2 linked regions of the Martelella endophytica genome follow. The protein of the gene in region 2 interacts with the protein of the main gene of each other region in a pairwise test. Links are inferred from orthologs where the notes say so. Each region holds a gene or a part of one and is shown on either strand. Other genes may lie near its edges.

Region 1 (3,492 bases), 1.5 Mb from region 2 along the record:
TGATTGTCGCCGGGACCGGCCATGGGTCTTTCCTCAGGCGCTGATGACGACGTTTGCGGCGCTTTCCTTCAGTTCCTCGCCGAAGGCGCGCTGATACTGCTCGGCCACCAGCGTACGCTCGAGTTCGTCGCACTTGTTGAGGAAGGTGACGCGGAAGGCAAAGCCGATATCGCCGAAGATTTCCGCATTTTCCGCCCAGTTGATGACGGTACGGGGGCTCATGACGGTCGAAAGGTCGCCATTGACGAAGGCCGAACGGGTGAGGTCGGCGACGCGCACCATGTTGGACACGGTCTCGCGGCCCTCGGCCGTCGCGGCAAAGCTCTTCACCTTGGCGAGGATGATGTTCACCTCCTGCTCGTGCGGCAGGTAGTTCAGCGTGGTGACGATCGACCAGCGGTCCATCTGTGCCTGGTTGATCTGCTGCGTGCCGTGGTAGAGGCCGGTCGTGTCGCCGAGGCCGACGGTGTTGGCGGTCGCAAACAGGCGGAAGGCCGGGTGGGGGCTGATGACGCGGCTCTGGTCGAGCAGGGTCAGCCGGCCCGACGATTCCAGCACGCGCTGGATAACGAACATGACGTCCGGGCGGCCGGCATCGTATTCGTCGAAGACGAGGGCGACGTTGTGCTGGTAGGCCCAGGGCAGGATGCCGTCCTTGAACTCGGTGACCTGCAGGCCATCCTTGACGACGATCGCATCCTTGCCGACGAGGTCAATACGGCTGACATGGCTGTCGAGATTGACGCGCACGCACGGCCAGTTGAGACGCGCTGCGACCTGCTCGATATGGGTGGACTTACCCGTGCCGTGATAGCCGGAGATCATCACGCGACGGTTGTGAGCGAAACCGGCGAGAATGGCGAGCGTGGTGTCGCGATCGAACAGGTAGTCGGTATCGATGTCCGGCACGTAAGGATCGTCGGCCGAATAGGCGGGAACCTTCAGGTCGATATCGATGCCGAATGTCTCGCGAACTGAAACGGTGGTGTCCGGTCCGTTGGAATAATCCAGTTCAATCTTGCTCATCATGTCTCCAGCGCGGCGTCTCGGGCAAACCGCTTGAAATGCTTGTCTCTGCTTATGATTGTTGTCTGAGAAACGGTCCTAGCAGAATCCGGACTGCTTTAACAATTGGTACGCCTGCACGACGGCGCGAAAAATCTCTTCAGAACCGCGATCGCCGCCATTGGTGTCCGGGTGGTGCTTCTTCACAAGGGCCTTGTACTGCTTCTTGATGTCATCCGAGGTTGCGGACGCTGTCAGTCCCAGTGTGTCGAACGCCCTTGCCTCCAGCGTCTTCAGCTTGCGTTCGCGCTTCGGACGTTGCGGCCGGGCGCCTTCGCCGTCATTGACGAAACCGAAGGGGTCGCGCATGCGCGAAAATGACGCGGCATTTCCGGCCTTCTTGGAGCCGTTCAGCGGCGCGCGTCGGGTATCGCCGTTGACGCCCACGGTCCAGGTCGGGCGGTGGCCGGTCAGCGCTTCCTTCTGGTAGCGCGCGATCTCGCTGTCGGAGAGACCATCGAAATAATTGTAGCCCTTGTTGTATTCCTTCACGTGCTCAAAGCAGAAAAGGAAAAACTGGCCCTCGGCGTTGCGACCGACCGGCGCGCGATGCTTGCCGGGCTTGTTGCAGCCGTCCCATTGGCAGACCGGGTTCGCAGCTTCCTGCTCCGCCCGCGTCGTGGTCGGGCGTTTGCGTTTGGTGCGCAGGCGGTCGAAATATTTGGAGTCAAGATTCATAGCGCTTGATTATGGCCTTCTGAAACCGTCACAACAAGAATTGACAACGGGTTTTGTTACTGGCTTCCTGACCGGTTAACGCGCCCGGGCGCCAAGAAGGAGCAGAAAATGACAATGGCAGCTCGAATTGAAGACAGGCTGAGGAGCCTGTTCAACCCCGAGCGACTGGAGCTTAAGGACGAAAGCGGGCAGCACGCCGGCCATTACGATGACCCCGACGCACCCGAGATCACCCATTTAAGGATTCGGATCGTCTCCGGCAAGTTCGAAGGGCTGAATCGCCTAGCCCGACATCGTGCCGTCAATGAGGCACTCGGCCCGGAATTCTCCGAAGGCCTGCACGCGCTCGCGATCGAGGCGGCCGCTCCGGGCGAGAAGACGCGGTGGTGATGCCGGCGGCGGCAGTGGATTTTTGCGCTTGATACGACCACAAACCTTGCAGCCTTCTATCTCCCTCCTTGAGGGGGAGATCGTTTCCGGAGAGGCCGTTTAACGCGCGACTTCAGAGGCTTTTCCCCGACGATACTCACTCCGCCGGCGGCGTTGCCGTGGCGGCGGCTGCGCCGCCGAGGGGGCGGATGCGCAGGCGGGTGATGCGGTTCTTTTCCCGTTTCATCACCGTGAAGCGCTTGCCGTAGAAGGTGAATGACTGGCGTTCCTCGGGGATCGTCTGGCTTTCGTGGATGACGAGGCCGGCAATGGTCGTCGCTTCCTCGTCCGGCAGGTTCCAGTCAAGCGCGCGGTTGAGGTCGCGGATCGGAACCGTGCCGTCGACGACGATCGAGCCGTCGGCCTCCTGCATGACGCCGGAGATTTCGAGGTCGTGCTCGTCGGCGATATCGCCGACGATCTCCTCGAGAATGTCCTCCAGCGTCACGATGCCCTGCACCTCGCCATATTCGTCAACGACGACGGCGATATGCACCTTGCGGCGAAGAAAGGCGTTGAGCTGATCCTTGAGGTTGGTGCTGTCCGGCACGAACCACGGCTTCTGCGCCACCTTGACGATGTCGATGGTCGAAGGGGCGGCGTGCGGCTCGGCCAGCGCGCGCGACAGGTCCTTGGAGTGCACGACGCCGATGATGTTGTCGATCGAGCCGCGCCAGACCGGCAGGCGCGTGTAGGGGCTTTCAAGCACGGTCTTGACGGCGATCTCGGGTGGGTCGTCGGCATTGACCGCGCGCATGGCGGTGCGGTGGATCATCACATCAGAGACTTCGAGCTCGCCGAGATCGAGAACGCCGCCAAGGCGGTCGCGGTCGGCCTTGATCACCGAGCCTTCCTTGTGCAGCAGGTCCACGGCGCCACGCAACTCGTCATGGGCCGACAGCATCGAGGTGCCCTTGGTGAGGGTGACGCCAAACAGGCCGAGGATCAGCCGGACGATCATGTTCACCAGGCTCGAGAGCGGGCCGATGATCATGAACACGATCCTGACGGCCGGCGCGACGGTGAGCGCGAACCGGTCGGTGGCCGAGATCGCCCAGCTCTTCGGCAGAACTTCCGCGAAGATCACCAGCAGCGCCGTCATGATCAGCGTCGCATAGGCCACGCCGCTATCGCCGAAGATGCTGAGGAACAGCGTCGTCGTCAGCGACGAGGCGAGGATGTTGACGAGGTTGTTGCCGATCAGCAGCGCGCCGATCAGGCGGTCGCGATGGCTGATCATCACATTGACGAACCCGGCGCGCCGGTCGCCCTGCTGTTCCAGCGTGTGCATGCGCGCGCGCGAGACCGCCGTCAGAGCGG
Region 2 (3,585 bases):
CTATCCGGAGTATACCGGCAACGCCGCCTTCTTCTACAACAAGGCCGACCTTCCTGTCTGGAACAACGCAAAGGAAGGCTATGAAGAGGCGAAGAAGCTCGACTACGATGCCGAAAAGATCGTCTGGCTGACCCCGGCCGACGCCAACAACACCTGGGCGATCGCAATCCGCAAGGAAATCGCCGACGAGAACAATCTCGCCACGCTGACCGACTTCGGCAAGTACGTCGCCGATGGCGGTAACATCAAGCTCGCCGCCTCGTCCGAATTCGTCACCTCGCCGTCAGCCCTGCCGGCCTTCGAAAAGGCCTATGGCTTCGATCTCACCTCGGATCAGCTGATCACGCTGTCTGGTGGTGATACCGCGGCCACTATCGCCGCTGCCGCCAAGCAGACCTCCGGCGCCAATGCCGCCATGGTCTACGGCACCGATGGCGGCATCGCGCCGTCCGGTCTCAAGGTCATGGATGACGACAAGGGCGTGCAGCCGGTTTACCTGCCGACGCCGATCATCCGCGAGGTGACGCTCACCGAATATCCGCAGATCGCCGATATCCTGAAGCCGATCTTCGAAAGCCTCGACCTCGAAACCCTGCAGGACCTCAACGGCCGCGTTCAGGTCGCCGGCGAACCGGCCGATGCCGTGGCCAAGGACTTTCTGACGTCGAACGGGTTCGTGAAGTAAGCCGCAAAGCCCAAACGATCTCCCCCCTTGAGGGGGAGATGCCCCGACAGGGGCAGAGAGGGGTACAGCGCCAGCCAATGGGCTCTGAGTATCGGTGAGAGGGTTCACCCCTCTCTGTCGCTTTCGCGACATATCCCCCTCAAGGGGGGAGGTTGAATGGACTATTCACACCCGCGTTGACGGGACGAACCGATCGCCAACCAAAGGGCGCATCATGTCAGCCATCACCGAAAGCACGACAGGCACGGCCACGCGGCTCGACAAGCTCGGCGTCATCGTCGCGGCGATCGCGCTTGTCGGCCTCGCCCTGCAGCCCTTTGCGCTCTTCAGGGCAAACCGCATTGTTTCTGCCGACAGCGTCATGCTGTGGGCGGCAATGCCGCTGTGGCAGGCGATCGCGCTGATTGTCGTGATGGTCGCGGCCATTCTGATCATCCTGCTGAAGACGCCGGTGAACCTCAGGCTCGCCGTCAGCATCGCAGCCATCGCGATCCTCGCGGTGATGGTCGGCCGGTCGGGCTATTTCCTGACGCCGGAAGACAATGCCTATGCCCGGGTATCTCCCGGAGCCGGCTTCTGGCTGATGCTGTTCGCCTTCTCGATCGCCATGGCCGATGCCATCGTGCGCAAGGCGCTGTCGCCGGCGATGCGCGTCTTCTTTCTCATCGTGGCTGCGGTGGCCATCGGGGTTCTGCTCTGGTCGGGTGCGTGGAGCGATCTTTCGATCCTGAAGGAATATCATAACCGCGCCTCGGCCTTCTGGCGCGAGGGGCGCACCCATGTGGAGCTCGCCTTCGGATCGCTCGCGGCGGCATGTGTTGCGGGCATTCCCATCGGTATCCTCTGCTTCCGCGTCAAAAAGGTGCGTGCCACCATCCTGAACAGCCTCAACGTGCTGCAGACCATTCCGTCGATTGCCCTCTTCGGCCTGCTGATCGCGCCGCTCGCCTGGGTCGGGCGCAACGTGCCGGGGGCGGCCGCGCTCGGCATTTCCGGCATTGGCTTTGCGCCGGCAATCGTGGCGCTCTTTGCCTATTCGCTGCTGCCGGTGGTTTCCAACACCGTCGCCGGTCTCGATAGCGTTCCGCGCGATGCCCGCGAGGCCGCGCGCGGCATGGGGATGACCAGCCGGCAGCTGCTGTTCCAGGTCGAACTGCCGCTCGCCTTTCCGGTGATCCTCACCGGCATCCGCATCGTGCTGGTGCAGAATATCGGGCTTGCGGTGATTGCCGGCCTCATCGGTGGCGGCGGCTACGGCACTTTCGTGTTCCAGGGCATTGCCCAGACGGCGACCGACCTCGTGCTGCTCGGCGCGCTTCCCGTGGTCGGCATGGCCTTTGCCGCCGCCATCATTCTCGACGCGCTGGTGGAAATCAGCCAGACCAAAGGCAAGAAGGGGAAACGCGCATGATCGAGATCGAAGCCATCACCAAGGTCTTCGGCGATTACAGCGCCGTCGACAATGTCTCGCTCACCGTGGAGCGCGGCGAACTTGCCGCCATCGTCGGCACTTCCGGCTCCGGCAAGACGACGCTGATGCGGATGATCAACCGTCTCGTCGAGCCGAGCGCCGGCACGATCCGCATCGACGGGCGCGACAATCGCGAGCTGCCGGATTACGAGCTGCGCCGCGGCATTGGCTATGCCATTCAGGGGCACGGCCTGTTCCCGCACCGCTCGGTCGCCGAAAACATCGCCACCGTGCCGAAGCTGCTCGGCTGGGACAGGAAGCGCCGCGACGCGCGCGTCGATGAACTGCTCGACCTGTTTCATCTGGAACCGGAAGCCTTTCGTGACCGCATGCCGCACGAACTTTCCGGTGGTCAGCAGCAGCGCATCGGCGTCGCCCGGGCGCTCGCCGCAGAGCCTGCCGTGCTACTGATGGACGAACCCTTCGGCGCGCTCGACCCGATCATCCGCGCCAAGGCGCAGGAAGACCTGCTCGATATCCAGAAGCGCTTCTCCACCACCGTCGTGCTCGTCACCCACGACATGGACGAGGCCATCCTCCTCGGCCATCGGATTGCGGTGATGCATGAGGGTAAGCTGCTGCAATACGCCCCGCCTGCCGAGATCATCGCCAATCCGGCGACAGACTTCGTCAACGAGTTGCTGGGCACCGGCGACAAGGCTTTTCGCATGCTGTCGCTGGAGACCTGCGAACAGCTGATCGAGGAAGGGCCGGCCAATGGCGCGCCTGTCGCGGCCACGGCCAGCCTCAAGGATGCGTTGGCCGAGGCGCTCTGGTCCGGACGTGAGGCGCTGCCGGTCGAAAGGGACGGCGTGGTCATCGGCCGCGTGACCCGCGAGGACCTCGTGCGCCATGCCCGCGGCCCCCAGCCGGAAGGTTCGGCGGCATGAGGCCTGCGATGCTCATAAGGCTGGCGCTTCTTGCGCTGCTCGTGGCCTTCATCGTCACGCCCGAGACCTTTGCGCCGGTGTTCCAGCCGTTCACCAAGAATGGCGCGCCGGCGATCTATACCCAGACGAGCCTGTTGTCGCTGACGCTCAGTCACCTTGCCATCGTCGCGGTGGCAACGGTCGCGGCGACCCTCTTTTCCGTCGGCCTCGCCATTATCGTCACCCGACCCTTCGGCGTCGAGTTTCTGCCGCTGTCGCGCTCGATCGCCAATATCGGCCAGACCTTTCCGCCGGTCGCGGTGTTGGCGCTCGCCGTGCCGATGTTCGGTTTCGGCCCGATCCCGACGCTGATCGCGCTGTTTCTCTATGGCCTGTTGCCGATCTTCGAGAATGCGCTGACGGGACTTACCAATCTGCCGGGCAATGTCTCGGAGGCGGCGCGCGGCGTCGGCATGACCGGGCGGCAGCGGCTGACCCAGGTGGAGTTTCCGCTGGCGCTGCCGGTCATTCTCGCCGGTGTGCGGCTTTCGGTGGTGATT

Evidence for each region.
Region 1: the proteins of TM49_RS05180 (region 2) and TM49_RS11870 interact in binary tests that used the Escherichia coli proteins (3 or more experiments, as listed by UniProt). The link is inferred for Martelella endophytica from one-to-one orthologs.

The regions. Positions count from the first base shown.
Region 1 is NZ_CP010803.1:2,610,780-2,614,271, forward strand. The notes cover bases 589-3,492. They hold TM49_RS11870 (BolA family protein), read left to right. Parts: upstream 589-1,851; coding sequence 1,852-2,133; downstream 2,134-3,492. Other genes in these bases: cobS (cobaltochelatase subunit CobS), read right to left, coding at 589-1,026; TM49_RS23730 (J domain-containing protein), read right to left, coding at 1,105-1,743; TM49_RS11875 (HlyC/CorC family transporter), read right to left, coding at 2,270-3,492. Also shown: cobaltochelatase subunit CobT, read right to left, coding at 1-23; more of cobS, read right to left, coding at 34-588. UniProt on the Escherichia coli protein: Transcriptional regulator that plays an important role in general stress response. Has many effects on cell morphology, cell growth and cell division. Acts by regulating the transcription of many genes, including dacA (PBP-5), dacC (PBP-6), ampC and mreB.
Region 2 is NZ_CP010803.1:1,134,712-1,138,296, forward strand. What follows is about bases 1-2,997. They hold TM49_RS05180 (ABC transporter permease), read left to right. Parts: upstream 1-899; coding sequence 900-2,096; downstream 2,097-2,997. Other genes in these bases: osmF (glycine betaine ABC transporter substrate-binding protein OsmF), read left to right, coding at 1-685; TM49_RS05185 (ABC transporter ATP-binding protein), read left to right, coding at 2,093-2,997. Also shown: more of TM49_RS05185, read left to right, coding at 2,998-3,046; TM49_RS05190 (ABC transporter permease), read left to right, coding at 3,055-3,585.